Regions from separate parts of the Vibrio sp. SCSIO 43137 genome, predicted to be linked through region 1. Evidence: predicted binding sites of a transcription regulator. Region 1 holds the regulator's gene; the other holds the start of a gene.
What was found. The regulator CRP, encoded in region 1, controls carbon source genes, mostly activating them, when cyclic AMP is high. The targets are predictions, from matches to a motif close to TGTGANNNNNNTCACA.

Region 1 (15,598 bases):
TTAATCAACTTGTCCCTTAACTGCATAAGGGCAAACAGCACTTCGTGCATAATTTCAATGGCATTGACACCAAGTGAGGGATCAGAAGAGTGGCCAGATTTCCCTGTAACACGGACAGCGTTCGCTACATGCCCTTTATGGCCACGGACGGGAACAAGGCTGGTGGGTTCGCCGATAATACAGTAGTCAGGCTTTATCTCAGTATTGTCGGTAAAGTGTCTGGCACCCAGCATGGTTGTCTCTTCATCACAGGTGGCCAGTATATAGAGAGGTTTTGACTGATTATTCCAATCTATCTGTTTCACAGCCTCAATAATAAAAGCAAAAAAGCCTTTCATATCGGCTGTGCCTAAACCGTAAAAACGGTTATTTGCTTCTGTGAGCGAGTGAGGATTGAAATTCCAGCGTCCTTCATCAAAGGGAACCGTATCCGTATGACCCGCCAGTAGCAGGCCTCCTTCGCCGCTGCCCTTCTTTGCCAGCAGATTGCATTTTCCCTGAGCCACCTGTTCAACATCGACGCTAAAACCTAAGTCCTTAAGCCAGTTAGCTAAAAGGTGAATGACTTCGCTATTTCCTTCGTCCCAGCTTGCATCTGTTGAGCTGATGGAAGAGGTGGAAATCAGCTCTTTATACACATCGACAAAATTAGGTATTTTCATATTATCTTCACTTCCCCTATTGACAGATAAACCATAAGACGATAAAAAGCATATTAAATCATTATTTGTGAATAAAAAACCGAATAATGACGATTTTAAGGTATTAATAGTCACTTTAGTTTTTGCTTAATTTGTCTTTTGACTGGATGTAATGAGATGTTGAAAACCACGATTATCGGCGCTAGCGGTTATACAGGAGCAGAACTGGCTCTTTTAGTAACAAAACACCCTGATCTCAAGCTAGCAGGTTTGTACGTTTCTGCCAACAGCGCAGATGCAGGCAAACCAATGGCTGAGCTTCACGGCCAGCTGTCTGGTGTCGTGAACATGTCCGTAGAGCCTTTAACTGACCCGCAAGCCGTTGCAAAGAACACTGATATTGTATTTCTGGCTACCGCTCATGAAGTAAGCCATGACTTAGCAGCCACCTTTATTGATCAAGGCTGTCAGGTGTTCGATTTATCTGGTGCGTTCCGGGTACAAAAAGCAGGTTTTTATCCGCAATATTATGGTTTCGAGCATAAGTATTCAAAACTGCTGGATAAGGCGGTTTATGGATTAGCTGAGTGGAATGACCAGCAAATCGCTCAATCGGATCTGATTGCTGTGGCAGGTTGTTATCCGACAGCTTCACAACTGGCTATCAAGCCATTGTTAGAGATGAACTTTATCAACACACAGCAATGGCCTGTGATTAATGCGGTAAGCGGCGTGTCCGGAGCAGGGCGTAAAGCGAGCATGGTAAACAGTTTCTGCGAAGTGAGCCATCAGCCATACGGTCTGTTTAATCACCGTCATCAACCTGAGATCGCGACTCATCTTGGTTGCGATGTGATTTTTACTCCTCATCTGGGCAATTTTAAGCGTGGCATTCTGGCCACCATTACTATGAAGCTGGAAGACGGCATCACTCTCAGTGATGTGAATAGTGCTTTTGAAAAGGCTTATCAAAATCAGCCGGCTGTACGGCTTAAGTATCAGCAAATACCAAAAATTCAGGATGTGGAGCGTAGCCCCTTCTGTGATATCGGCTGGAAGGTAGAAAACCAGCATATCATAGTTGTGTCTGCTATCGACAACCTACTAAAAGGTGCATCGAGTCACGCGATGCAGTGTTTAAACATTCGTAACGGCTTTGAGCCGCTTACATCACTATTGTGAGAATGAATAATGACCGAGCAACTAAAACCATTAGTGATTAAGTTAGGCGGCGCAGCACTCTCCAGTACCGACACGCTGTGCAAACTTTTTCACGCAATTAAAGAGTATCAGCGACGAGCCAAGCGAGATTTGGTGATCGTACACGGTGGCGGCTATCTGGTGGATGATCTGATGAAGAAGCTGCAACTGGAAACCGTAAAGAAAAACGGCCTGAGGGTAACGCCTTATGAGCAAATTCCTGAAATCGCAGGTGCTCTGGCGGGAACGGCGAATAAGTTGCTTCAGGGAGAGGCAATTAAGAGTGGTATCAACGCTGTCGGCCTTTGCCTTGGTGATGGTGCTATGTGTTCAGTAACTGAGCTGGATGCTGAACTGGGTGCAGTAGGTAAAGCAGCTCCCGGTGACGCTAAAGTACTTCAGGCGATTCTGAATACCGGTGCTCTGCCAATTATCAGTTCAATCGGTCTGACCCATGAAGGCCAGCTTATGAACGTAAACGCCGATCAGGCGGCTGTAGCGGTAGCCGGAACTCTGGATGCTGAGTTGGTACTGCTATCTGACGTCAGCGGTGTTCTGGACGGAAAAGGCCATCTTCTGGTAAACCTGAATCAGCAACAAGCTGATGCCTTAATAGAGGGGAAAGTGATAACCGACGGGATGATCGTTAAGGTGCAGGCTGCTTTAGAAGCTGCCAATGACCTTGGCCGTCCTATCGAAGTCGCAACATGGCGATACCCTGAAAAATTAGCCGAACTCTTTTCAGGTAAAAGCATAGGTACACAGTTTTTACCTCAGTAAACGAATTTTAAACAGTAAATTGGATAACCAATAAACGGATTTTTACCCCGAGTAACTGACCGCCAGTGCAGTCCGGGATAGTAGGAGAAACACAATGAGTAAAGTACAAGTTAAAAAAGTAGTCGTAGCATATTCCGGCGGTCTGGATACATCAGTGATCATTCCATGGCTTAAAGAGAACTATGACTGTGAAGTGGTCGCTTTTGTTGCTGATGTCGGTCAGGGTGCAGAAGAGCTGGACGGTGTTGAAGAGAAGGCAATTGCTTCTGGTGCATCAGAAGTTTATGTTGCCGACCTGAAAGAGGAGATGGTTGCTGAGTATATTTATCCGTCACTGAAAACAGGTGCCGTTTATGAAGGTAAATATCTGCTGGGTACCTCAATGGCTCGTCCGATTATCGCCAAGGCTCAGGTAGAGTGCGCACGTAAAGTAGGCGCTGATGCCCTTGCTCACGGTTGTACCGGTAAAGGTAACGATCAGGTTCGTTTTGAGAGTGCTTTCGCAGCTCTTGCACCGGATCTACACGTAATTGCTCCTTGGCGTGAGTGGGATTTGGTCAGCCGTGAAGAGTGTCTGGATTACCTTGCAGAACGTAACATTCCTTGCTCAGCTTCGCTTACTAAGATTTACTCTCGTGATGCTAATGCATGGCATATCTCCACAGAAGGTGGCGTTCTGGAAGAGACATGGAACGCACCAAACGACGATTGCTGGGCATGGACAAACAGCCCGGAGCAGGCTCCAAATGAAGCGGAATATGTATCACTGAAAGTGGAAAAAGGTGAAATCACCGAAGTCGATGGTGAGAAAATGACACCATACAATGCGCTTATGTATCTGAACGATAAGGGTGCCAAGCACGGTATCGGCCGTATCGATATCGTAGAAAACCGTCTGGTAGGTATGAAGTCACGTGGCTGTTATGAAACTCCGGGTGGCACCATCATGATGGAAGCTCTACGTTCTGTTGAGCAACTGGTGCTGGATAAGAGCTCATATGAGTTCCGTGAAGAGTTAGGCATTAAAGCTGCGCACCTGATTTATGACGGTCGTTGGTTTACCCCTCTGTGTAAGTCAATTCTTGCAGCCACTGAAGAACTGGCGCAAGATGTCAACGGTGAAGTCGTTATCAAACTGTATAAAGGCCATGCGACAGCAACTCAGAAGCGTTCTGAAAACAGCCTTTACTGTGAACGTTTTGCTACCTTCGGTGAAGATGATGTTTATGACCAGAGCCATGCGGCCGGCTTTATTCGTCTTTACTCACTGGCCAGCAGAATTCGTACACTAAACTCACAAAAATAATATCAAGCTGCGTGGCACAGGCTGCGCAGCTCAATAAAAATTACCAGAAGCATCAGCAATACTAAGCGAGCAGGAGAGACATAATGGCATTATGGGGCGGAAGATTTACCCAGGCAGCAGACACTCGGTTTAAAGAATTCAACGATTCACTTCGATTCGATTACCGACTGGCTGAGCAGGACATTGTCGGCTCAATCGCTTGGTCGAAAGCTCTGCTTTCTGTTGGTGTACTGACTGAACAGGAGCAACAGAAACTGGAGTTGGCGCTGAATGAGCTTAAGCTGGAAGTGATGGAAGATCCTAAGCAGATCTTAGCGTCTGACGCAGAAGACATTCATAGCTGGGTTGAGCAACACCTTATCAGCAAGGTTGGTGATCTTGGCAAGAAGCTGCATACCGGTCGTTCCCGTAATGATCAGGTCGCAACTGACCTTAAGCTCTGGTGTCGTCAGCAGGGACAGCAACTGCTGATTGCCCTTGATCGTCTGCAAAACCATATGGTTGAAGTCGCTGCCATGCATCAGGATACGGTTCTGCCGGGTTATACCCACCTGCAAAGGGCACAACCGGTCACTTTTGCTCACTGGTGTCTTGCCTATGTAGAGATGTTTGAGCGTGACTATTCGCGCCTGAGTGATGCTATCCACCGGTTAGATACCTGCCCGTTAGGCTCTGGTGCCCTTGCAGGTACAGCTTATCCAATGGATCGTGAAGAGCTGGCTCATAACCTTGGCTTCCATTCTGCCACCCGTAACAGCCTTGATTCTGTTTCAGACAGAGACCATGTTATGGAACTGATGTCCGTTGCGTCTATCTCTATGCTGCACCTTTCCCGTATGGCAGAAGATATGATCTTCTATAACTCTGGTGAGTCTAACTTTATTGAGTTGGCTGATACGGTGACTTCAGGCTCTTCACTGATGCCACAGAAGAAGAACCCTGATGCGCTGGAGCTTATCCGTGGTAAGTGCGGAAGAGTTTACGGAGCCATGGCAGGCATGATGATGACGGTTAAAGCTCTGCCTCTTGCCTACAATAAGGATATGCAGGAAGACAAAGAAGGCCTGTTCGATGCACTGGATACATGGAATGAGTGCATGGAGATGGCGACACTCTGCTTTGAAGGCCTGAATGTAAATAAAGAGCGTACACTGGAAGCGGCAAAACAGGGCTATGCTAACGCCACTGAACTGGCAGACTATCTGGTTGCCAAAGGTATTCCGTTCCGTGAAGCTCACCATATTGTTGGTGTAGCAGTAGTGGGAGCCATTGAGAAAGGCTGTGCACTGGAAGAGCTTTCATTAGAAGAACTGCAGGCTTTCTCTTCAACCATTGAAGCGGATGTATACGATATTCTTACCATTGAATCTTGTCTTGAGAAGCGTTCAGCTCTGGGAGGTGTATCGCCTAAACAGGTTGAGTATGCGGTGAAACAAGCACAGCAACGTTTGAGCAAACGCGATACCTCCGGTGTGAAAGTACGTGGTGCCAGACTGACGGATATTGATACCCTTGAAAGCATGGTGACTTACGGAGCCAGTATTGGTGAGGTTCTGCCTATCTCCCGTAGTGAGATTAACCGTAGCATAGGTTCTTTTGCTGTAGTTGAGCATCAGGGAACAGTAACTGGTTGTGCTTCACTTTATGTTTATGACTCTGGTCTTGCTGAAATACGCTCACTAAGTGTTGAAGCTGGCTGGCATGATCAAAGTAGCGCCATCGTGCAGCACTTGATTGAGAAAGCCAAACAGATGGCGATTCAGAAAGTGTTTGTGCTGACCCGTACACCTGAGTTCTTTATGCGACAGGGCTTTATTCCGACCTCTAAGAGTCTGCTGCCGGAGAAAGTACTGAAAGACTGCGAACAGTGTCCGAGGATCCACGCTTGTGACGAAGTTGCTCTGGAGATCGAGCTTGGGGATCTTGCTATTGTTCGTGCGGGTGCGGCGTAAAGCTATGATATTTAGGAAATAAATAGTTAACCTTAAATATATTTAAAAAATTAAAGATCCTTTGGGAACATTATCGGGAAAAGGCGGTCTTATTAAGTACCACTGCTTTTTCTTAGATGAATCTAAGAAAGCCCCTGACCAAGATTGGTTTAGGGGCTTTTTTCTTTTTGCTCTGTTTTCACTTCCTTTACAAGCGGTTATCTCCTGAATCAAATTAAGTTTGTTTAACTATATTTATAGTTCATCTACTTTTTGTTTCTCTTTCGCATTGGAAAAACCACAAAGCGAAACCAGAGATGAAGGAATAGCAGAGTATTAAAGGCGAAACCGGCAAAGATCAAAGCAATGGATTCTACGCTCTTAGGATCTTCCCTGAACACAAACCACCATACCACCCAGCACAGCACAGAAAGTGTGGTCAGTTGATCCATACACCGCTTACAACGACCTATCTTTTGCCAGAACCAGTGATTGCCGTTACAGAACTTACAAGCCATTCTAAATCCGAAAAATTTGTTATCTGCCGATATTCTGAACCAGAGTGAAATTAAGCGCAATTCGCACAAGTCACTCAGCTCTGTGTCTGCAAAGTAAAAAAAGAGATTTCATTCACAAAAAAAACCTTACTCCCCCCTTGGGATCTTCTATTGCGCCCCCACATCACTCTCACAAGCTGATAAATCAGCACAATCTATTAATTAAATCTAAATCAGGAGAGACGACCGATGAATATTCGTCCTTTACATGACCGTGTTATCGTTGAACGCCAGGAAGTTGAATCTAAATCTGCAGGCGGCATCGTTCTGACTGGTTCTGCTGCTGAGAAATCTACTCGCGGTACTGTGTTAGCTGTTGGCAAAGGCCGTATTCTGGAAAACGGTACTGTTATGCCACTTGACGTAAAAGTAGGCGACACAGTGATCTTTGCTGAAGGCTACGGTACTAAGACTGAGAAGATCGACGGTAAAGAAGTACTGGTAATGTCTGAAAATGACATCATGGCAATTGTTGAATAATAGTAAGCGTTAAGACATTCACTCTTAAACGACAAACTAAAGTAGAAAAATAGATTTTAGGAAAGGAAATCAAAATGGCTGCTAAAGACGTAAAATTTGGTAACGACGCACGAGTAAAAATGCTGGAAGGTGTAAACGTTCTGGCTGATGCAGTAAAAGTAACGCTGGGTCCAAAAGGACGTAACGTTGTTCTTGATAAATCATTCGGCGCACCGACTATCACTAAAGATGGTGTTTCTGTTGCACGTGAAATTGAGCTGGAAGACAAGTTCCAGAACATGGGTGCTCAGATGGTTAAAGAAGTTGCTTCACAAGCTAACGATGCGGCAGGTGACGGTACAACAACTGCAACAGTTCTGGCTCAGTCAATCATTGCTGAAGGCCTGAAAGCGGTTGCTGCTGGTATGAACCCAATGGATCTTAAGCGTGGCATCGACAAAGCGGTTGCTGCTGCTGTTGAAGAGCTGAAATCACTTTCTGTTCCTTGTGCTGATACAAAAGCGATTGCTCAGGTTGGTACTATCTCTGCAAACTCTGATGAAACTGTTGGTAACATCATTGCTGAAGCGATGGAAAAAGTAGGCCGTGACGGTGTTATCACTGTTGAAGAAGGTCAGGCTCTGCATGATGAGCTGGACGTAGTAGAAGGTATGCAGTTTGACCGCGGTTACCTTTCTCCTTACTTCATCACTAATCAGGAAGCGGGCGCTGTAGAGCTGGAAAACCCATTTATCCTGCTTATCGATAAGAAAGTATCTAATATCCGTGAACTGCTGCCTACACTGGAAGCGGTTGCTAAAGCGTCTCGTCCTCTGCTGATTGTTGCTGAAGATGTTGAAGGTGAAGCACTGGCTACTCTTGTTGTAAACAACATGCGTGGCATCGTTAAAGCGGCTGCTGTTAAAGCACCTGGTTTCGGTGACCGTCGTAAGGCAATGCTTCAGGATATCGCTATTCTGACTGCTGGTACTGTTATCTCTGAAGAGGTTGGTCTTGAGCTTGAGAAAGTGACTCTGGAAGATCTTGGTCAGGCTAAGCGCGTAACCATCACTAAAGAGAACACAACTATCATCGATGGTCTAGGTGAAGAAGCGATGATCAACGGCCGTGTTGCTCAGATTCGTCAGCAGATTGAAGAAGCAACTTCAGACTACGACAAAGAGAAGCTACAAGAGCGTGTTGCTAAGCTGGCTGGTGGTGTTGCAGTAATTAAAGTTGGTGCAGCGACTGAAGTTGAGATGAAAGAGAAGAAAGACCGTGTTGAAGATGCACTTCACGCAACTCGCGCAGCAGTTGAAGAAGGTGTGGTTGCCGGTGGTGGTGTTGCCCTGATTCGTGCGGCTTCTAAAGTTGCTGGTCTTGAAGGTGCTAACGAAGAGCAGAACGTTGGTGTTCGCGTTGCTCTGCGTGCAATGGAAGCGCCTCTTCGTCAAATCGTTGCTAACGCAGGTGATGAAGAGTCTGTTGTGGCTAACAATGTTAAAGCAGCAGAAGGTAGCGAAGGCTACAACGCAGCGACTGGCGAGTACGGCGATATGATCGCAATGGGTATCCTTGACCCGACTAAAGTAACTCGTAGCGCACTTCAGTTTGCAGCCTCTGTTGCCGGTCTGATGATCACAACAGAAGCTATGGTTTCTGATATGCCTGCGAAAGACGCTCCTGCAATGCCTGATATGGGCGGAATGGGTGGCATGGGCGGTATGCCTGGCATGATGTAATATCATCCTGAACTGAGAAAACCGAAGCGTTATGCTTCGGTTTTTTTATGCCTGAAATAAGCCGTTTATCAGCCCGTTATTTACCATCAGTTTCTCGGTTTAATTGGGTGAATTTTGTATTGGTTTGGTTAATCAAATAGTTACTGTAGTCAAAATATTTGATAATCTAATTAGGCGAAAAAATTTAGTATTTTCAGTTAGTAATAATTTCATATCAGAAAGCTAAGGGGTATTTTTACTAAATCGCCTATAATTATGAGTATTGTTTTCAGTTGAGAAGTAGATGGAGTTTTGATGGGACTGAACACTGCATTTTTAGCTGTGCGTGGCAGGCGGTTGTTGGTTGCTTTGGCGACTCTTATTAGCTCGGCGGTACTGTATGCCGGAGCATCAGAACAAACTAATCTGGCTCATTTACCTGACAAGCTCAGCGAGACCGAGCGCTATCAACTGCTTTACCGGACAACTTTCGGGCCGACTAAATCCAGCTATAACCAGTTACAAAAACTGGGTTATAAAGAGTGGCTGCAAAGGCAGTTCTCACTGCCAGCCTCTTCCCATGAAAAACTATTTCTTACCTTTGATGAGCCTGAATCGCATAAAGCAAGAGGCAATGTCTGGTGGCAGATTGCGATTTACAGCGAAGATCAACTAAGGCAGAGAATGGCCTTTGCCCTGAGTGAGCTTTTCGTGGTCTCCCGCCTTGGAGGAGGGTTAGGTAAGAAAGCTCACGCCCTGTCGAATTATTACGATCTGTTAGCTGAAAATGCTTTTTCAAACTACCGGCAATTACTGGAGAAAGTGACCTTTCATCCGGCAATGGGGCGATACCTCTCTATGATGGGCAGTCGCAAAGCCGACGCAGATAAAGGAACCTTTCCTGACGAAAACTACGCACGGGAAGTGATGCAGCTATTTACCATTGGCCTCTATCAACTAAACAATGATGGTAGCTATAAAACCAGCGCCAATGGAAATCTTATTCCCAGTTACACTCAGCAGGATGTTGAAGAAATCGCTCGGGCGTTTAGTGGCTGGGTGAGGGAGAAGAGTGATAAAGCACTACTAAAACCTATGCGTGCTGTCTCCTCCCGCCATGACTTCACTGAAAAGACGGTATTGGGGCATACCCTTAAATCGGGGCTGACCCCTTATCAGGATGTAAGCCAGGTACTGGATATACTGTTCTATCACCCTAATACGGCTGCGTTTGTTTCAAAGCAGTTGATTAAGAGGTTTGTTACATCCAACCCCTCAGATGAATATGTGCAAAGAGTGTCGTCGGTGTTCGCTGATAACGGTAAAGGTGAACGAGGGGATTTAAAGTCTGTACTGCTGGCGATTCTGCTAGATCAGGAAGCACTCGGTTATTCGCAACTTAAGCCGGTAAAAGTGAAAGAGCCCCTGCTGGCATTAACCAATATCTACCGGGCATTTTCTGTCGGAGGAGCTGAAAGTGGTGCTAAAGCGACGCTTTTCTATCGAGCAGCGCAACAAGGGCCTCTTTCATCGCCGTCGGTGTTTAATTTCTTTGAGCCTGACTATCAACCTGCCAGCTTTATGCAACAGGGGGAGATGGTAGCTCCTGAGCTGGAGTTAATGAACTGGACCAGTTACACCGCCTACAGCAATGCTGCCCGAGCTATTTTGTACTCTGTAAAGAAAGTTGATTCCCCCCTTTCTGTGGATGAATTTACCGCTCTGAAGGAGCAACCTGAACAATTGACGGAGCTGATAAACAAGCGCTTATTTGCCAATAAAATGAGTGCAGAGCTTAAAAGTATTATCAAAGATAACTTGTCAGAAGAGAGCAAGAGAAAACAAAACCGGGTGTTACAGAGTTTGTATCTGGCGCTGATTAGCGATGAATTTCTGATTCAGGAGTAGGGCAATAACAATCAAGCGAAGAGAATTTCTGTCACTATCGGCGGGCTGCGGGTTTATGTCGTTGGGCTTGCTTCCCGGCAGGCTGAACGCAAAACAGAAAGATTATAGAGCCTTAGTTTGTATTGACCTGAAGGGGGGCAACGACGCCTATAATATGTTGGTTCCGGCAGACTCGCTGCACTATCAAGAGTACAACAAGAGCCGAGCTCTGCTTGCGATAGAACAGAGTGACTTGCTGAAGATTCCACAGAGCAGCTTTGACGGCAATAACAAAACCGTGCAGTTTGGCTTGCATCCCACTATGCAGGCATTACAGGCGCTTTATAAGGCAGGGAAAGCGAATGTGATACTAAATAGCGGTGTGTTGCAGCAACCTCTGACCAAGCATGAGATAGAGTCAGGAGCGAAACCCAAGCCGCCTCAGCTTTTCTCTCATAATTCTCAGCGTTCAGAGTGGCACCGTGGCGCGGTAAACCACAGGATAAAGCTGGGTTGGGCCGGCCGGATGATGGATGTGATATCAGAGCAACAGGGCTTCTCTGCTCTTTATAGTCTGTCCGGTAATGCCTTGATACTCAGGGCGATGAACAGTGAGCAAAATATCCTCAGGGGAGATAAGGTGGCTAAAGTGGCCGGTATTCAAAACCGGGCCATACTGCGTAGCTACAAAAAGCTGCTGGCAAAAGATCCAAGTTCACCGTTTCATGCCGAGATCAACAAAGCGATGCAGGCTTCCCTGAGCAGTAGCAGTCTGCTGTCTGAAACCTTAAACAGAGAGAGCAGCTTTAAAGGCTTTTCCGGTTCATCACTGGATAAGCAGTTGGCGGTGGTGTTTAAACTGATCAGCCAGCAACAGCAACTGGGTCAGGAGAGGCAGGTGTTTTACGTTACTCTGTCCGGTTTTGATACCCATGATGACCAGCTAGAAAGACATCCGTTGCTGCTTAAAGAGTTAAGTGACAGTCTGGCTACCTTTAACCGTGCGCTGGAGTCGATAGGCTATCAGGATAAGGTGGTTACCTTTACCCAGTCAGAGTTCGGACGCAGAATCGCTCCTAATGATACAGGAACGGATCACGGCTGGGGTGGCCACCAGTTGATTATGGGGGGCGGACTGCGGGCAGAAAAGGCGATTGGAGTCTGGCCAAGTTTAAAAATTTCTGGTGAGGATGATATCTCTAAGGGAAGGATGATTCCGTCTATCGGTTCTGATCAGGTTGCTGCCGCACTGGCTGAGTGGATGGGCGTAAAATCGGCCAAAGCGATGAGAGTGGTATTGCCGAATATTGATAACTTTCAACGGCTCGAGTTAGGGCTAAAATAAAAAACGCAGCTTTCGCTGCGTTTTAAAAGGGATAAGCCAGAGGTTTTATCGTGTTCCGTAAACCACAATGGTTTTACCGTGAGCAGAGATAAGGTTCTGCTCTTCCAGCATCTTAAGGATACGGCCTACGGTTTCACGTGAACAACCTACGATTTGACCAATTTCCTGACGGGTAATCTTAATCTGCATACCGTCCGGGTGTGTCATTGCATCAGGTTGTTTGGCTAGGTTAAGTAGCGTCTGAGCGATGCGACCAGTTACATCTAGGAATGCCAGGTCACCTACTTTCTGGCTGGTAACCTGTAGACGGTTAGCCATCTGTGCAGAAAGGCGCATCAGGATATCAGGGTTAACCTGAATCAGCTGACGGAATTTCTTAAATGAAATTTCGGCTACTTCACATGGGGATTTAGCACGTACCCAAGCAGTACGGTCTTGTTCTTCTGCAAATAGACTGAGTTCACCGATGAAGTCACCTTGATTCAGGTAGGAAAGAATCATCTCTTTTCCTTCTTCATCCTTGATAAGCACAGCTACAGAGCCTTTCACAATGTAATACAAAGTTTCCGCTTTCTCACCAGCGTGAATCAGCGTGCTCTTTGAAGGGTATTTATGGATATGACAGTGTGAAAGAAACCATTCTAATGTTGGATCGGTTTGAGGTTTACCTAGAACCATAATTATCTCACTATTTTATGCAGGGTCTATTCAGCAGCGTCCTTTGCTGCCTCGCCAAATTGGTGAAGTTAGCATAGGTTTTCTTATGCAAAGCTGCAAGCTACTTCTATATCGGTTAAGAATAGTATCCTTTTTTGCAGACGATTTCTTGATTTTGATCGCCCTCAAATTGCGATTTGTTAAGCAAAACCGTGCACATGATCACGGTATTAGAAGGAAAATGCATTATCGGCTGTTTTTTAGCCGATTTTGCCCGTTTCGATTAACTGTTGCAGTACCGGCCGGATTATCAGTTCCATGGCAAAGCTCATTTTACCGCCCGGTACCACCAGCGTATTATGCCGTGACATAAATGAGCCATCGATCATTGCCAGAAGGTAAGGAAAGTCGACATTTTTCATTCCCCGCAGCCTGATCACCACAAAGCTTTCATCTAAACTAGGAATACCTTTGGCATTGAGCGGGTTAGAAGTATCTACAGTCGGAACCCGCTGAAAATTAATATGAGTGCGCGAAAACTGAGGGGTAATATAGTTCAGGTAATCATCCATTGAACGCACGATAGAGTCAGTTACGGCTTCGCGGGAGTGGCCTCTGTCGCGGGTATCGCGGACAAATTTTTGTATCCACTCAAGGTTTACAATAGGAACCATGCCGATAAGCAGGTCGACATGCTGAGAGACATTCACATCACCGTCTTTTACCCCGCCGTGCAGCCCTTCATAAAACAGTACATCGCTCTCTTCCGGCAACTCTTGCCAAGGGGTGAAGGTTCCCGGCATCTGATTATAGGGAACTGCTTCATCAAATGAGTGCAGATAGCGCCGGACTTGTCCTGTTCCCTCGTCGCCAAACTTACGGAAGAATTTTTCCAGTGCAGGAAAATCATTCGCCTCAGGGCCAAAGTAACTAATGTGCTTTCCCTGTTCCTTGGCTTTACGGATCTCGATATCCATTTCCGGGCGGGTAAAACGGTGGAAGCTATCTCCCTCAACCCAGGCAGGCTTAATGTCCATCATGCTGAACATTTTTCTGAATGCTTCTGAGGTGGTGGTTGTGCCTGCACCGGAAGAACCGGTTACCGCGATGATTGGATGTTTTGCTGACATGACATTCCTTGTCGGTTTACTAACTCACTGACGTTAGTGTATGAAAATAGGGCTAATTAATAAACAATCAAAGTTCACGCTTTAACTTAATGTCTACAGTTTCGTGCAGTTCTGAAAAGAGAATAACCGCTTCTCCTGACTGCAGAAGTGTTTTTACTTGTTCAATTTTGTCTTCCAGCATGGCCTCTTCAGCACCATAGTCGGTGCCTTCACGCAGCACATACTCTTTAATTAAGTTTGTCAGGGTTTCCGGGTCAATTTGTTGCCATGGAACAATCATACATCCTCACTGATTGATGAGATAAAGTGTTGGTAGTAATCCGGCAGATGTTCCTCTAACCAGAATCTGGGACGGGACAGGGTACCGGAAATAAAACCGACATGACCGCCCTGTTTTAACAGCCTGTAGTGAATATTGTCGTTTAAACGGAACTGCGGGATAACGGCCGCCGTCATAAACGGATCGTCACCGGAGTGAATTACCTGCAGCGGAACAGTAACCTGGTTCAGTACCTTTATCCCTGAGCAGCGCTGGTAATAGTCGTCAGCGTTATCAAAGCCGTGTAGCGGTGCGGTAATCAAATCATCAAAACCGTATAGGGTCTGAATGGACTTAATATGTGGCGCCTCGATTCCAATGGCAGATTTCAGCTTGTGCTCTTTAAGCAGCGCATTCTTCTTCAGGGAAGTTAAAAGATAGTTACGGTAAACCTTTGAAAAGCCCTGTTCAATGCGACTGGAACAGGCGGCTAAATCCAAAGGAGCTGAGACAACGGTTGCTGCACCCAGCAGTGGTTCATCCTTATATGTGGCCAGATAGTTCACCAGCATATTGCCACCAAGAGAGATACCTACCGCTACTTTGGGTTGATCTGGAAACAGGGTGTTCAGATGCTTCAGAAAGTGGCGGGCGTCTTTCACTTCACCTGAATGGTAAGCACGCGCATGACGGTTTGGCCTTCCGCTGCAAACACGAAAGTGCATCATTACTGACAGCCAGCCTCTCTTGGAGAAAGCGTGCATCAGGCCATTTGCGTAGGGGCTGTCAAAGCTGCCTTCCAGCCCATGAAATAGCACAAAAATAGGTTTTTTAGCGGCTTGTTCAGTCTGCCAATCTTCGCTCCATGCAAGATCAACAAAATCGCCGTCTTCCAGCTCAAGTGTCTGCCAGCAAGGTTTAAAAAGAGGTTTCCTGCGAATTAATCGAGGCAGTATGGTTTGAAAGTGCGGATTAGTCAGTCCGGCAACGGGGGAGAAATTTGTCATGGTTTTTTCACTTACAGGGCTGCTGTCAGGCAGCGATTTTTATCCGTCTTGTCCCTATTAAGCTCCAGCTTGATTTAATGATGAAGCTAATGCAAGCACTCACTTAAGTCTGAACAAGATAAATCAAAAGGCTACTGGCTGTCTCTGGCGGTAAACTCTTCAGCGAGACTATCGGCACCTAACTGCTGACAATAGAGCTGAGTCATTGGTAGCCCTTTATTCTCAGTTAAGGCTATGGAATTGATACAGTCGACCAGATCGGATTGCTGCTGCTTTTCCAGCATTAGCTCAAACTCAAGAGATTTTCTGTAAAGGGTGTCAGGCAGGTGAGTTTTATACTGTTTTCTTAATTCACGATAGTGCAGCAGTAGGGATTCACTTCTGCTAAGGGCGTGTTGTATTTTATGCCAGCTCTCTCCTGCAAAACTGAGCTGCTGTTCATCCAGCCACTTGAGTAACAGCAGCAGGTTTACATTGCCGTGATATTTGTTCTGTAGGGATAAACACGCTTCTTTAATCCCGCGCACACTATAATACTGCAGGCTAAACTGCCAGAGACGTTCCAGTGTCAGAGATATAGAAGCGTTTTTTGTCATTCACTCTCCAGATCGAGTTGCATCTGTTCCAGTTGTTCCTGAATGTCCATCCATTCCATTTCGACCTCTTCAAGTTCTGATTTAGAAGAAGCCTGAAGTGCCAGTACCTGATTAAGTTTAGC
Region 2 (15,598 bases), 990 kb from region 1:
CACGGCCTGCTGAACAATCTGTTTCGACTGCTCAGCTTCACGGTTTGTCGCTTCTGTCTGTTTTGCTGCGGTCGCGGCACTCTGGGCGACAGATTCTGCGGTAGAACTCATTTCATTAATCGAGGTTACGGCAAGTTCCATTTCACAGCTATGAGACTTGAGCAAAGTCTGGTTGGATGCAGCCTGCTCTTCCAGCAGTGCAATTTCATTGCTGATATTATTGCTGGATCCAGACACCTCTTTCATCATACCTTGCAATGTCTCTATAAAACGGTTGATACCATCGGCGATTTTTCCCAGATCATCTTTGCTTTCAACCTTAAGTCTGTGAGTTAAGTCTCCACTGCCGTTGGCTAAATCCGTAATCACTTCACGAAGTGACACAATGGGCTTAAAGGCCATATTTATCAGAAAGATACTGACGGGAACAATCACCGCCGCGGCAATCAGCAAAGCGATAGTAATGGCGTTATTCAGGCTAGCGGTGTTGTTTTGAATATGCTGCTTATCGATATAGCCGTTGAGACTCCACGTTTTATCACCTATCTCAAAACTGTCCGGAACCGGAATCAGGTCGCCATCCTGCTTATTGTTAAACAGCATATTGCCCTGAGAGTCATATAACTCAATAAAGCTGCCCTCCACTGAAGAGGATTCAAGCATCTTCTGAATGCCACTCAGATCTACATAGAAAATATCACCACTCTCACCACCTCTTGGCACCACAATACTGATCAAGGGGGTACCGTCACGGTAAGAGATATCATTAATCAACACCTCTCCGTTTGCCCCTTGCAACATAGAGAGATAGCGTTGACTCCGCGCTTCATCTTCAACGGCACCATTTCTGTCAAATATCAGGTTATATGAAATTTTGACAATATCGGCGAACCCTGTGGCCTCAAGAGTGCTGTTGATCTCCATAATGCTGAAGTTAGAGCTCTTAGCAAGCCTGATATTATTATCCAGATCGCTGATGAGCTGATTCTTTACCAGAATAAGCTGCGAGCGGATATTGCTGGTATCAGCCTTTGAGATGTAATTGCTAATGTGATAGTTCACGCTCAGATAGGAGGTAAGTACCGATACAGAGATAATTGCAATAACCAGCAATAATACCTTGGTTTTAAAAGCTATGTTTTTCATAAATTACCAACAAATGTCCATTTGTGTCACTTTATCTAGACGGCGATGGTATATCTTTTACAAATAATTTTATATGAAGCTTATCACTAATCAGAAAGCATAAATGAATTTTATGATTTTAAAGTGTGTAAAACAGTACTTTTAGTATTCAGAAGAGGAAAAATTGGAAAAGTTATTTTTTATTAATAAGTTATCTTTAATGCAAGAATAGAAAACAATATCATTGCTGATGATATGGGTACTGTTAGTTATTGTTGAAAATACAACAAACTTTACTAAAAAGCTTACTGCTTAAATAGAAACATCAAAAAGGGCCGAACGTTTTCACGTTCAGCCCTTTCAAATAGTATTTAATTGCTAAGCAATTAGATCATTTTGCGCGCAGCTTCAATTACAACCTTGATTGAACGAGCTTCTGTCTCTTTCAGAGTCGCATGGTCCGGGATCTCTTTCTGAGTACGGTTGATAATAACACCAGCAACACAACCCGCTTTCAGACCAGAACTTGCACACATGGTCAGCAGAGTTGCAGATTCCATTTCGAAGTTAAGAACACCCATGTCCTGCCACTCTTGCATAGAGCCCTGGAAACGCTTAACAACGCGGCCAGAGAAAGTGTCATAACGCTCCTGACCCGGGTAGAAAGTGTCACTAGATGCTGTAACACCCATATGAACTGGTGCACCAACTTCTTCAACAGCTTCTTTCATAGCAGTCGCTACTTGGAAATCAGCAACGGCAGGGAACTCCATAGGAGCAAAGTGCAGGCTCGCACCATCAAGACGAACAGAACCAGTAGTAACAATCATGTCACCTACGTTCACATTCTCCTGAATTGCACCAGTAGTACCAACACGCAGGAAGGTTTTAACACCACACTGAGCCAGCTCTTCTACTGCGATAGATGTAGACGGGCCACCAATACCAGTTGAACAAACAACGATAGATTTGCCGTCTAGCTCTGCAAGATATACGTTGTACTCACGATGGCTTGCCAGTTGAACAGGGTTTTCCATTTCGTTTGCAATTTTTGGCACACGATCCGGGTCGCCAGGAATGATTGCTACCGTTGCGCCTTTAAGATCGGCTTCAGTAATACCTAGGTGAAAAACTGGTTGAGACATAGGTGGCTCCTTAAATTGACTAACCTTTCAATTAGCCTTTAATTAATTACGGATAATGGTCAACTTTAGCCGACAAAAGGCCAACATAGAGTGATTATGATCACACGAATGAATGACCAACATTTCACGATTACATAAAAAACCGGTTTGCATCACACTTTTATCTGTTTTTAGCCATTGATTGACCAAAAAACAATAGCAGCTTGTGGCGAAAACACCGCCACAAGCTGCTAATTTTGCCTTATCTGTTATTGTTGTTTAACTGGTTGCTCTGATACAGACTGAGTATCAGAACCGGAGCGACTGGCTTTGTTGCCATATTTAAGCAACCTCAGGGCATTAAGTGTTACTAATACCGTTGCTCCGCTATCGGCCAGAACTGCCACCCACAAACCGGTAATACCAAACAAACTGGTGACCAGAAATACCCCTTTCAACCCCAGTGCCAGAGTAATATTCTGGCGAATGTTTTTTAGTGTGGCCTGAGAAAGCTGAATCATTGCCGCCAGTTCAGTCAGACGATTATGTGTTAATGCTGCTTCCGCCGTTTCCAGCGCCACATCGGTACCGCCTCCCATGGCAATACCAACAGAGGCCGCTTTCATTGCCGGCGCATCATTGATACCATCTCCGACCATGGCCAGCTGGCTATTCTCTGAGTACTCCCTCACATAGCGTACTTTATCTTCCGGTAGTAACCCGGCCTCAAACTCAACCCCTATCTGATTAGAAATACCCTGTGCACTACGTGGGTGATCACCGGTCAGCATAACGGTTCTTACCCCGATAGCATGTAAATCAGCAACAGCCTGTTTCGCATCTTCTCTTAACGTATCCTGCCAACCGATAACACCGATCACATCACTCTCTCTGACAAGATAAACAAGGGTTTTTCCCTCAGACTCAAGAGCCTCAACTAAGTTAAGAGCGCTTTGATCAACCTGAATATCTGCCTTGGAAGGAGAGAGAATCTGGTACTGCTCTCCGGCAATTACTCCACTTACACCAACGCCTGCCAAAGCTTGCTTCTGTTCTGCTTCAGGCAGACTGATACCCTGTTGTTTTGCGTGCTTAACAAGCGAAACGGCAAGAGGATGCGAAGAGCCGACCTCGATAGCCGCGGCGAGCTGAATTAACTGCTGCTGAGTAATCTCTCCCAGAGGCAACACATCTGTGACTCTTGGTTTACCCTGTGTCAGGGTGCCGGTTTTATCGAATGCAACAACCTCGATATTACCTAAAGATTCCAGTGCAGCTCCGCCTTTAATAAGCGCACCACGTTTAGCTGCAACAGCCAGACCTGAAGTAATAGCCGCAGGAGTAGAAATCACCAGAGCACAAGGGCAGGCAATCAACAGTAGCGCCAGTCCGCGATATACCCATGTCTCCCACGGCTGGGCAAATAGTAGCGGTGGCGTAATAATAACCAACACGGCCAGTACCATCATTAGGGGGGTATACCAGCGGCTGAAGCGGTCAAGAAAGCGTTCAATAGGTGCTTTATGAGACTCTGCTTCTTCAATCAGGTGCAAAATACGGTCAATGGCATTTTCACCTTGCTGAGAAGTCACGGTTATTCTCACTACTCTGTCGACGACGACCGAACCCGCCATAACTTGCTCACCTTCAAGGTGTTCAACGGGTACTGATTCACCAGTCAATGCACTTTCATCAAAACTGGCAGCTGATTGCAACCGTCCGTCGGCTGGCAGACGGGCTCCCGGTGCAACTTCAATAACATCATCCGGCTGCAATGACTCAGCAGCCACTGTAACCCGCTGGCCATCGATAATTTTCACCGCTTCTTCCGGCACAAGCGCCATCAGAGACTGTACGCCACTGCGGGCTCTGGACGCGGCAAATGCTTCCAGTTTTTCACCCAGCAGAAACAACAGCAACACCATAGCCGCTTCGATAGTTTCCCCTAGGTACAAGGCACCAAGAGCAGCAACGCTCATTAAGGTTTCGATAGAGAAGGGAGAACCGCTACGGGCAAGTTGAATGGCTTTGCTGGCGATAGGAAACAGGCCTATAAGGCAGATAGCAATAAACGCCCAGCGGCTCAACTCAGGAAATGAATCTCTGAGTATAAATGAGATCGCCATCGCGGCAGACAAGGCGACAACCTGAATGTTCTGTTTAAGGATCCCTGTCAGGCTAAAATCTTGTGGCTCTGATTTGGCTGGCTTGCCTGATGACAGTGAGAAACCCGCTTCATTTACCGCTGATTCAATATCACCGGCCAGAGAGTCAAGCTGAGTCTGAACCACCAGCTTTTCAGTGGCAAACAGTACTTTCACCTGTTGCACGCCTTTAATGCGGCTAACGGCGGTCTCTACTTTTTTGGCACATGAGGGGCAGTCCATCCCCACCACCTGCCAGCTGTGAGTGTAAAGGGCTTCTAACCCTGAGGACTCACTCTCATCATCAGTTGCCCCTCCGGAGGAACAACAGCTGGTTTCAGCCTTACTACTACAGCAAGAACTACTGCTTTCGGTTCCCATGCTCTTAATAGCGGAAATGCCCGGAGCGCTGCAACTGGTTCCTGATATTTTAGCCGTGCTGTTTTTCGATAAGCAGGCATCATGTTTTGTACACATAACGTATCCTTAAATTGTGTGATCAATATAAGGATAAACCTTGGAGTCTACTCCAAGGTCAAGCTTTTTATCTTAGCCTCAGCTCGGGTTATCTTAATCTTTGTAAAACTACCGATTGATCCAGTTCATTCTGGTAATCAGTGTAATCCAGGCCTTTATCAAAGATATACTCTGTCACCAGTGTTCTCACTCTTTCGCACAAGACATCAGCGTTCCACGGCTTTTCAAAGTAGCTCTCCACCCGCGCCAGATTAATAGCGGTAATAGTATCCTGATGCGTTGCCTGCCCGGTCAGAAGTATCTTTTTGGTCTGACTAAAACGGTCATCCTTAGATATTTCCGTCAGCAACTCTACACCGGTTTTTCCCGGCATAACATGGTCAGAAATCACCACGGCAACAAACTCTCCGTCAGCATCAAAGTCGTCCATCAGCTCCAATGCTTCGTCCGCTGACTCACAATCTTCAATATTCAGCCAGTTACTCAGGCGCTCAAGGTCTTGTAAAACCGCACTCAATACTTCTCGCTGATCGTCAACACAGATCAGATTTAACTTCTCCATACTATTCCTCGACAGGTAATTTAATTCTGAAAATGGTTTTGTCGCTGCTGCTCTTAACGGCAACGGTACCGCCATAACCACTAATAATTCTTTTAACTATTGATAAGCCAAGCCCTAAGCCAAATGACAAGCCACCTTTTTTGGTAGTGAAATTGGGCTGGAAAATTTTTCTTCGTGTCGGCTCGTCTATTTCCGGTCCGTTATTGCTGATAGTGATTAGAATCCGCTTGTTGCTATAACGGGTCGCTATCTCTATTTCCGGATCCGCAGTTTTATCCATTGCGTCACATGCGTTTTTAATCAGGTTCACCCAAACCTGAGCCAGTTCTGTAGAAGAGGCTTTCAGTTGTGGCAGCTCAGCCGGACTTAAGTGCACTGAAACTCTTCTTAAATCACTTTGCAACAATGAGATCGCCTTATTAATCGACTGATTAATATCCAGCCACTCATCTGTATCGATATCATTTCGTCCCAGTTGTTTAACGGATTTAACAATACCGACGGAGTGCCTTGCTGCCAGCCGGAGATCATGTAAATCCCGGCCTATCTGCCAGTAGCGGACAGCGTCATCAGGTTTGTCCAACCACTCCGAAGAGAGCTCACCGTCAGGCACTGCCCTTGCCAGCGCTTTCGCTGTCTCCCTTGGTAAACCGAACTCTTTTTCCAGCTCTTTCGCCCGTTGGCGTATCTCTCTTGAGCTGGCTACCTGCCCCTGCTCCAGTCCCTGCTTGAGAAAACCGTTCGCTTCAGGGTGCAGTTCATTAAGTAAAGAGAGAACCAGCAACTGCATACGCTCGGTTTTGCTGTTAAGGACCCCAACGGCATTATTCAACTCGTGGGCAATACCCGCAGCAAGCTGGCCTAAGGTGGTCATCTGCTCAGCACTATGCAGCTTTTCCAGCGCCTTCTCTTTGGCAACGGCTTCTTTCATCGCCCGCTTCTGCCGGCGCGATAACTCGCCAACAATAATGGGAGTAAACTGCGCCGCCAGCGGCCCGTGTTGCAACGGGTCTACCGGCTGGGTTTGTAAGTCAATCCATGCCAGTTCAACCTCGGTTTTCGCTACTACGGTTGATGAGGCAATCAATGTTTCGGAGAAAAAACTGTGTACACCGATAAAAGCCCCTTCACCTGCAGTGAAAACCTTGGTGTCTCTTTCTGTCTCCAAGTCCTGAACATAGCCCTCAAGCTCTCCTTGCCAGACATAATAGAGCCGCTCATTATGAGCGTCCTGCTGCAATACCTGTTCGCCGGCCGGCAGCTTTATTCGCCGCTCGGCCTGACTAAAGTAGCACTCTATCAGGCGGGCTAATTTCTGTTGTTCCATCCTTTAACCAATAAATCCGACTACATTTAGTATCCATACAAGCACAAAGCTTCCCAAAACGCCAACCACACCCATTACTACCCCGACTCTGGCCATCTGGCTGCTCTCTACATTGCCTGTTGCATGAGCAAGGGCGTTAGGCGGAGTACTAATAGGCAGAGACATGCCAAGGGATGCAGCGAAAGTGACCACCAGAATCAGCGTCATTTCACCGCCAAGAGGTGCCAGTGACGTCATTGACGCTCCCAGTGCAGCCATAATCGGCATTAACAAGTTTGCTGTTGCCGTATGGGACATAAAGTTCGCCATGGTCAGGCAGAGGAAAGCGGCACCAAACAGAACCACATATGGTGAGAAAGCATCAAACGGAATGCTATGTACCATCAGCCTGGCCAGCCCGGTTTTATCCAGCGCAAGGCCGAGGGCAATACCACCGGAAACCAGCCAGAGGACATCCCATGAAATCTTCTTCAGATCTTCTTTATTAATAATGCCGGTAATAGAGAAAATCGCTACCGGGATCAGGGCAACGGTATAGGAGTTCATACCATGACGGGAGCCCATCAGCCAAAGCAGTATCGTCAGACCAAAGGTGATATATACCGTAATCGCTTTAGGGGTTTTCAGGAACTTGCCTTTGATATTCAGTTCTATACTCTTCTGCTCTGCACCATAAAGGAAATTAATCAGGAACCATGCCAGTGCCATCATAATCACCACAAAAGGAACGCCAAACGCCATCCACTCGCCAAAAGTAATCAGGTTGTCACCAACCAGATACTTTAACGCAATCGCGTTAGGCGGCGTGCCAATCGGGGTACCTATACCACCAATGTTGGCGGCGACAGGAATACAGAGAGCAAAAGCGATTCTGCCTGGGTCTTTTGCATTAAAAACTGCGATAACCGGGGTCAGGATAGAGAGCATCATTGCTGTTGTCGCGGTATTAGACATAAACATGGAGAAAATGCCGGTAATCAGCATCAGGCCCAGCATGACAAATTTCGGGTCTTTACCAAACGGCTTCAGTAATACTCTGGCAAGGTTGACATCCAGCCGGTATTTCGTTGCTGCCATGGCCAGAAAAAAGCCCCCCAGAAACAGCATAATAATCGGGCTGGCAAAGGTAGCCATAATATCTTTGTATTTCAGTAACTGGCCAAACTCAGCCTCTCCGGCGCCAAGTTTGAACAGTATAAAGCCCTTATCGGACAGCATCAGCAGTTCCAGAACAATAATGACTACTGAAGTAGCGTAAATAGGAATCGGCTCGAAAACCCAACACAATGCTGCAAGTAAAAATATGGCGATAACCCGCTGCTGAACAACAGTGATACCTTCAAAAGGGAATGCAGATAAGGGAAGTGCGAGAATGATCAAGGGGATGATCAGAGGAATGAGATACTTCATGTACTGACGCATAATACAACTAATTTCCAACTTAAAATCAAAAAATTACGTCGGCACAAGGCCGACGGGACTATGTCCATTATGTTGTATATAACTGCATCAATTTTTGGTCACAGATCAAATTTCATACATGTTATGAATATAATGCGACTAAATATGACCTAAATCAGAAAATTTGAACTAGGTCACTTCTTTCGGCTTCACCGGAATCTCCTCAGCAGAGACACACTCAGAGGAACAGAAGGGGGTCATCGTCACGCTGGTAGTGGCCGGGTCCTCTTCTTCTATCTCTACATCAATATGCTGAACCAGATCGGCAATATGTTTACGCAGCACAATAATACCCAGCACACCAAACAGAACACTACCAAGAGCCTGACCATAAATAACCCCGAGTGCACCAAACCACTGAGCACCAAAGTAGACAAAAGGCAGAGTACCTAATGTTGCTTTGCCAAGGTTAAGGCTGGTCGAGTAAAAAGGTTTACCAAGATTATTAAAGGAAGCGTTGGCAACAAACAAGGCTCCGTTAAACACAAAACTTATTGCAACATAGCTACAGAAGGCTGCAACGATAACCGCCGCATCTCCGCTCAGGCTGAAACCGGCAATAATCAGATCCTGAATTAAAAACAGAATAAGTGATACCGCCAGACAGTAAACGGTAACAAACAGCAGGGAGTTGTTTAGCGTCTCTTTCACCCTGTCATATCTTTCAGCTCCAAAATTCTGACCGATTATCGGCCCCACCGCACCGGAAAGGGCAAAAATAACCGCAAAGGCCACCGGCATCAGACGGCCGATTACCGCAAAACCCGCCACATAATTTTCACCAAACTGAGCAATATTGGTAGTAACAATGGCGTTTCCTATCGGCGTCGCTGTATTGGTGATTATCGCCGGAACTGCAATGGCCAGAATGGCAGAAACATGCAGTTTGATATCCCCGATTCTTGGCATTGCGACAAGGTTATGTACTTTGATAAGCGGATAGAGAGAGAAGAAAAGTACCGTAAAACGGGCCACCACGGATGCCAGTGCCGCCCCTTCTACATTCCAGTCAAAGCCAAAAATAAACAGGGGATCAAGAATGGCATTGACAATACCGCCGGAGAGGGTTGCCCACATAGAGCGTTTAGCGTCACCTGCCGCCCTCAGACCTGAACCTGCCACCATGGCCAGAGCTATCACCGGACTACTTGGTAGTAATATTGACAGGTAAGCTTCGGCTCTTTCAGCCGCGTAGCCTTGCGCTCCTATCGCCGCCAATAGTTCAGGAATATAGGCGAACATAACCGCACTGATGATCAGGCTAATCAGGAACGCCACCGTCAGAGTACTTGCAGCAATCTGCCGCGCTTTATCACGCTGTTTAGCACCGATAGCACGGGAAACTAAAGCCCCCATAGAGATAGCTAAGCCAATGCAAACAGAGGTGGCAAAAAAGATAAGGGTTCCGGCAAATCCGACTGCGGCAGCCAGTTCAACCTGACCAAGCATACTGATAAACATCATATCCAGCAGGTCAACCAGAAACAGTGCCATCAAACCGATGGAGCCGGTTCCGGACATTACCAGTATATGCCTCATGGTTGAGCCCTGTACAAATTTTGCCGTTTGATCTGTCATATCTGTGTCCGGTTTGGTCAGTATGAAAAAAGACGCCTGACGCGTCTTTTTCCTTATTTACTAAATTACTTATTAACATAAGTTATGGGGATCAATGACCATAATATCAACACTAAACAGGTCGTTTAAAGCAATCATCCAGCGACTGGCCGATAGCCTTTAATACATCTCCCCTTGAAATAATCCCCACCAGCTTATTGTTTGATACCACAGGGTAAACTTTCGGCTTACCTACTTTCATCATAGAGGCCAGTTCAATAATTCCTGTCTCCGGTGTGACGGAAAGTACCTCTTTGTACATACAGTCACTCACTATATGAGTGTCCTGACAGTGGTAACTGACTTTCACAAGTTTCTCCAGCAGATCCTGCTCGGAAATAAAACCTATCACCTCATCATCTTCATTAACAACAGGTCCGCCCATATGACCAGAGCTAATTACCTTATCCAGTGCTGCAGTCAGCGACATTTCCGGTGTGAACTTTACTGCACGTTGATCCATAAAGTCTTTCACTTTTAATGCATCCATTGACCTTCTCCTTGTTACCACATGAACTCTCAGTACTTAAAGTAAAGATGAGTTTTTATAAAAGACATAATGTAATTGTTGCCTAATTTCTTGATTTTACTAAATGGGTTATTTCAATTTTATCAATAGACAAGGCCTATCAAGCATTAAAATCCAGCCCCAAGCCCTTTAAAATAAGGTTGTCTACTGCGATAACTTTTAGCTGATATTTTTTTTCAGCACTGCTATCTTACTGCGCCAATACTCATATAAGGAGCCTGAGATGATGATAGAATTTGTTGTTGAACCGGCAAAAGAGCAGTGTGATGCCATCTATCAGGGGCTGTTAAACTTTAATTCGCCACACTTTCCTGACAGAGAGATTACTAAGGTGGCCTGCTTTGTGAAAAACAGTAAAGGTGAGCTTGCCGGCGGCCTAACCGGTGAGATTTTCTCCAACACCTTTTATATTCAGTATTTCTGGCTGGATGAAAGCTGTCGTGGTGAAGGTTTGGGATCACAAGTCTTTGCCAAAGCAGAACGGGAAGCGGCTGCGTTAGGCGCAACGGATATCTATCTGGATACCTACTCATTTCAGGCGGCCGGCTTTTATCTGAAACTGGGATTCCGGCAAGTAGGCAAGTACAGCGGTTTCCCAACCAAAGGAGTTGATAAGATCTTTTTGCAGAAGTCCATTGAGGATTAACCGCAATACAGACAAGAAAAAACCACTTTGCAATTGGTCAAAGTGGTTAACTTAAGCAAATAGACAACTCAATGTGGATTATAAATTAGCGCAGATGGTTACCTTTCCCCTAATCTCCCCTGAAAACCCCTACAGTCCTCAGAAGCAAAGGTAAATTCTTTTAATAATAAGGCTCAATGCTTCCGGCGAACCCTTAAACAGTAGAACCTATCCAATCCTTTGATTTTATTTAATATGATTGGATTGTTCTCCCGGGAGAAGAAATAAAGTTGCTCATTATTAACTCCTGCCGGATCAGCGTTTGTATGCTGGATATAATCAAGCTCTGACAGCTCTTCAATAGACAAACCTGTGATTGTCGCAAGTTCACGACAACTGATTTCTACTGGAGAATTATTGTGAATGACACTTTCCATAGTGTGATCTCCGTTCCATTTAATATTAAATATAGGCGATTTATACTCCTAAGTTAAAGTGATCGAGATCAACTTTTTATATGCAACTCACACAATAGAAAATACAAAATGGAATTTATCAATATGATCAATAGATTAAGTAAAAGCTATAAAATATTACATTTTTATTAAGCAACATTTTTTATATTTTTTACCAGAGCCGCAGGGACAAGGATCGTTTCTTCCCACAGAGATATCAGCACCAACAGCCGCTTTATTCACTGCAGAGGCATAAAGTTGTCCAAGCATCTGGCTCTCTGCCTGCTTAACAAACTGAAACGCTTGCAGACTGCCCCTGCTTATCGCTTCCTTTGCTAACTCAAGGCCTTTGCTTCTGTCCTGAGCAACGGCAACGCCATTGAAATAAGCCGCGCCCAATACTCCCAGACATTGCACTGAACCCTGCTCAAGCCCCAAATTCAGGTACTTTCTTGCCCTTTCAATATCAGGTTCCGTCGCTTTACCATCGGTATAATAGAAAAACAGCCCGCATAAACCAGTGTCATCTGACTGTTCAGCCGCCCGCTGAAGGTAAACAAGAGAGTTCTGAAAATCCCCCTTTTCATAGAGATAGTTTCCCAAAAGGCCACAAGATTTTGTATGGCCGTATTCTGCATTCATCTTCAGCAGGTATAGGGTCCCTTCCAGCTCTTTTTCAAATACACCACTGGTCAGGATTAGCTTGCAGTAACTGAACAGGGCGTCAGCTTCACCGTCTAACTCGCCTAAATCTCTATTCTGCTCAGAACTGGCTCTGAGTGACTTATCACTTAAACGATAGGCAGTTTCGTAACAATTTAGTGCGCTACGGTAGTGGCTAAGTATCAGCTGTAGCGATTCGCTCTCTTTTGCAGAAGTGCTTTCAGCATTAATTACTCCATTTGCAATAAGCTCTTCATAACATAAACCTGCCCGATAGTGATCCTGCCAGTCTGCTGATGTTATCGCCTGTACAATGATGTCACTGTTGTTCTTTGCAGCCACCTGAGCGGGAGTGACCTGTTCCAGTAGCTCACCTGAAATCACTTGATTAGCCAGTACAAGGGAGGAAACCAGACAGTCTCTCGTTTCCGCTAACCGCTCAGTGATAATCAGGCTGCTGTCAAACTCACCATCAGAAGTCTGCTTATGATGTGCACCGTTATTGGCATTTTCCCTGACCAGATCCAGAGAGAGCCTTAACTCTTCATCGATATAGTTATTCTGTGTAAGAAAGTTGATCTTCTTCCAAAGGCTATTTTTGCTGGAAAAAGGTTGCCGGAAGTGAGAAATCAGCGCATCACAAATGCATTCAGCCGCTTTGCGGTACTGAATTAACGCATAGTCCGGAATGGAACTGCTATAACGCAGTGCTTCGCAGTAGTAGCCTTCAATTCTGCTATCAATCTTTTTGCATAACTCTATATCTGAAATTGTTGTCAACTGCTGACCCCTGCCAAAAGAGAAACGACCAATAAGATCCCAACTGTAAATGATGCCACAAGCCTTATCAATATGTAGATTGGCGCGATAATCCTGCATCTTTTGCTATGTTTAAGATAGGGATTCTCCGCATATCATCAAATAGGGTTAATTACCCTAGCAAAACCCAGAGGAAACAGGCATGAGATCAGCCTTTGTATCCATATTGGTGACAGTTACCCTTTTGCTGTCATCACCGGCATTTTCAGTATTAGTTCCGGATCCGCCCAGTTTGTCTGCCAAAGGCTATATATTGATGGACTTCCAATCAGGCACCATTCTGGCATCCTCTGAGCAAGATACTCCGCTGGCACCCGCCAGTCTGACCAAGGTGATGACCGCCTATCTGGTTGGTCTGGAAATCAATGCCGGAAGGCTTAAATGGGATGACAAAGCAGTAGTTAGTGTTAATGCATGGTCAATGAAGTTCCCCGACTCCTCTAAAATGTTTATTCAGCCAAAGGATGAAATCGCCATCCGCGATCTGATGAAGGGCATTATTGTTCAGTCAGGTAATGACGCCTGTGTTGCCGTGGCAGAACATATCGCAGGCAGCGAAGAAGCCTTTGTCAGCCTGATGAATGAAACAGCAAAAGCCATCGGTATGAAGAACACCCGCTATATCAACGCCCACGGCCTTGACGGGGCAGGTATCCAGACCACGGCTTATGATATGGCGGTACTGATGCAGCATCTAATTAAAGACACACCTGAGGTCTATGAGCTGTATAAAGTCAGGGATTTTACCTGGAACCGGATAACTCAGTATAACCGTAATAAACTACTGTGGGATAAGTCCCTTAAAGTGGACGGAGGTAAAACCGGCTTCACCGACAGTGCAGGCTACAGCCTGACAGCATCGGCCAAGGAAGGACGTCTGCGGTTAATATCAGTTGTTATGGGCACCAAAAGCAAGCGACTGAGAACAGAAGAGACCAGGCAGTTACTCACCTACGGTTTCCGCTTTTACGATACCAAAAATTTCGCCAAATCCGGTGAGGTGTTAACCAACCGCACCGTGTGGAAAGGCGCTAAAGATACGGTTGCCCTTGGCGTGAACAAGGATGTCTTTCTGACACTGCCGCAGAACAAAATCGGTCAGACAGAGCGGGTTTTTGAAGTGGTTAACCCTTTGGAAGCCCCCCTTGCTTCAGGTCAGACAGTAGGTAAAGTGAAATGGCTGGTTGATGGCGAGGTGATTCACAGCGAGACTCTGGTCACCAAAGAATCTGTCTACCCTGCGTCTTGGATAGGAAGAACCTCAGATACTGTACAACTGTTTATAAACTCTGTGGTGAAAAAACAGTCGAACTAATGTCATAACCGGTTGTTAAAGCGCGATTAATTCGCGCTTTTTTGTATATCCCCAATAACCCTGAACAAGCTCACATCCGCAAAGCAAAATAGCCTCTATTATTAAAAGCTTGTTTATACCTTGCCGACCAGAAAGCTGTACCGGAGCGTTCAGATGACACAACTTTCCCCACTGCCCTACTACAAATGCTGGCCTGAGATAGACTCAGCCATTGCTAAAGACCCGCAGATAGAAGCAGAAATTGACGCAATAGTTAATCAGATGACCATTGAAGAGAAAGTCGGTCAGATGATTCAGCCGAACCTGCGCGACGTTACTCCGGAGGAAGTACGCCAATACAAACTTGGCTCAATCCTTAACGGTGGCGGAAGCTGGCCAAACGAAAACAAATACGCCACTGCTGCGGAGTGGGCAGAAAAAGCCGATGAGTTCTGGCTGGCAACAGAAGAGGCGTTCCGCGACCGTCCGTTCCGAATCCCCTTTATCTGGGCGACCGATGCGGTTCACGGCCACAACAACGTGTTTAGCTCAACCGTTTTCCCTCACAATATAGGGCTTGGGGCGGCACGTGACACTGACCTGATTGAACGAATAGGCGCAGCCACGGCAGTGGAGGTGTGTGCTACCGGCCTTGACTGGACGTTTGCCCCAACCGTTGCCGTACCAAGAAACCTCTGTTGGGGACGGGTTTATGAAGGTTACTCAGAAGATCCTCATATCACCTATCACTACGCCTCCGCTATGGTAAGGGGGCTTCAGGGATGCGCAGAGACGCTGGCTGGAGAAGACAAGGTTATCTCCAATGTTAAACATTGGCTGGGCGACGGCGGTACTGAACACGGCATAGACAGAGGTATCAACCGATACAGTGAAGAGTACCTGATAAACCTGCATGCAATGGGATATTTCAGCGGATTAAATGCCGGTGCCCAGGTAGTTATGTCATCATTTAACTCATGGTCAAACGCCGCCAACTATGACCATACTCCGCAACAGGGAGAAGAGTACAACAGTAAAATTCACGGCAGCCATTACCTGTTAACGGATGTGCTTAAAAATCAGATGGGTTTCGACGGCATTGTGGTTACCGACTGGAATGGTCACTCTGAAGTGAGCAAATGCAGCAATACAGACGCCACTTACGCCATTAATGCCGGTAATGATATTCTGATGGTTCCGGTACGGGAGCACTGGCCTGAAGTGTATAAAAAAACGCTTAATGACATAAAATCAGGCACTATCAAACCTGAGCGGATAGATGATGCAGTAAGGCGTATTTTAAGGGTTAAGATGCGCGCCGGTCTGTGGCAGAAACCCAAACCGAGTGAACGCCGTCTCGCCGGTAAACCATCTGC

Region 2: udp (uridine phosphorylase) is a predicted target of CRP. The motif match lies at 2,360-2,375, and genes of this name have one in related genera.

The regions. Positions count from the first base shown of each region.
Region 1 is NZ_CP116383.1:3,063,406-3,079,003, reverse strand. Features, by position in the region: gene argE (acetylornithine deacetylase) at 1-662, opposite strand, end outside; gene argC (N-acetyl-gamma-glutamyl-phosphate reductase) at 819-1,823, shown strand; gene argB (acetylglutamate kinase) at 1,833-2,621, shown strand; gene PK654_RS14440 (argininosuccinate synthase) at 2,716-3,927, shown strand; gene argH (argininosuccinate lyase) at 4,011-5,879, shown strand; gene PK654_RS14430 (DUF3624 domain-containing protein) at 6,125-6,376, opposite strand; gene PK654_RS14425 (co-chaperone GroES) at 6,605-6,895, shown strand; gene groL (chaperonin GroEL) at 6,970-8,616, shown strand; gene PK654_RS14415 (DUF1800 domain-containing protein) at 8,911-10,503, shown strand; gene PK654_RS14410 (DUF1501 domain-containing protein) at 10,559-11,827, shown strand; gene crp (cAMP-activated global transcriptional regulator CRP) at 11,873-12,505, opposite strand; gene PK654_RS14400 (phosphoribulokinase) at 12,745-13,614, opposite strand; gene PK654_RS14395 (YheU family protein) at 13,682-13,894, opposite strand; gene PK654_RS14390 (hydrolase) at 13,891-14,880, opposite strand; gene PK654_RS14385 (TIGR02444 family protein) at 15,012-15,476, opposite strand; gene PK654_RS14380 (ABC transporter ATP-binding protein) at 15,473-15,598, opposite strand, start outside.
Region 2 is NZ_CP116383.1:2,070,424-2,086,021, forward strand. Features, by position in the region: gene PK654_RS09680 (methyl-accepting chemotaxis protein) at 1-1,146, opposite strand, end outside; gene udp (uridine phosphorylase) at 1,512-2,270, opposite strand; gene PK654_RS09690 (zinc/cadmium/mercury/lead-transporting ATPase) at 2,519-4,870, opposite strand; gene PK654_RS09695 (response regulator) at 4,959-5,432, opposite strand; gene PK654_RS09700 (sensor histidine kinase) at 5,434-6,759, opposite strand; gene PK654_RS09705 (SLC13 family permease) at 6,763-8,181, opposite strand; gene PK654_RS09710 (MATE family efflux transporter) at 8,350-9,798, opposite strand; gene PK654_RS09715 (CBS domain-containing protein) at 9,911-10,327, opposite strand; gene PK654_RS09720 (GNAT family N-acetyltransferase) at 10,590-11,012, shown strand; gene PK654_RS09725 (hypothetical protein) at 11,186-11,428, opposite strand; gene PK654_RS09730 (SEC-C metal-binding domain-containing protein) at 11,585-12,988, opposite strand; gene PK654_RS09735 (D-alanyl-D-alanine carboxypeptidase family protein) at 13,071-14,243, shown strand; gene PK654_RS09740 (glycoside hydrolase family 3 protein) at 14,397-15,598, shown strand, end outside.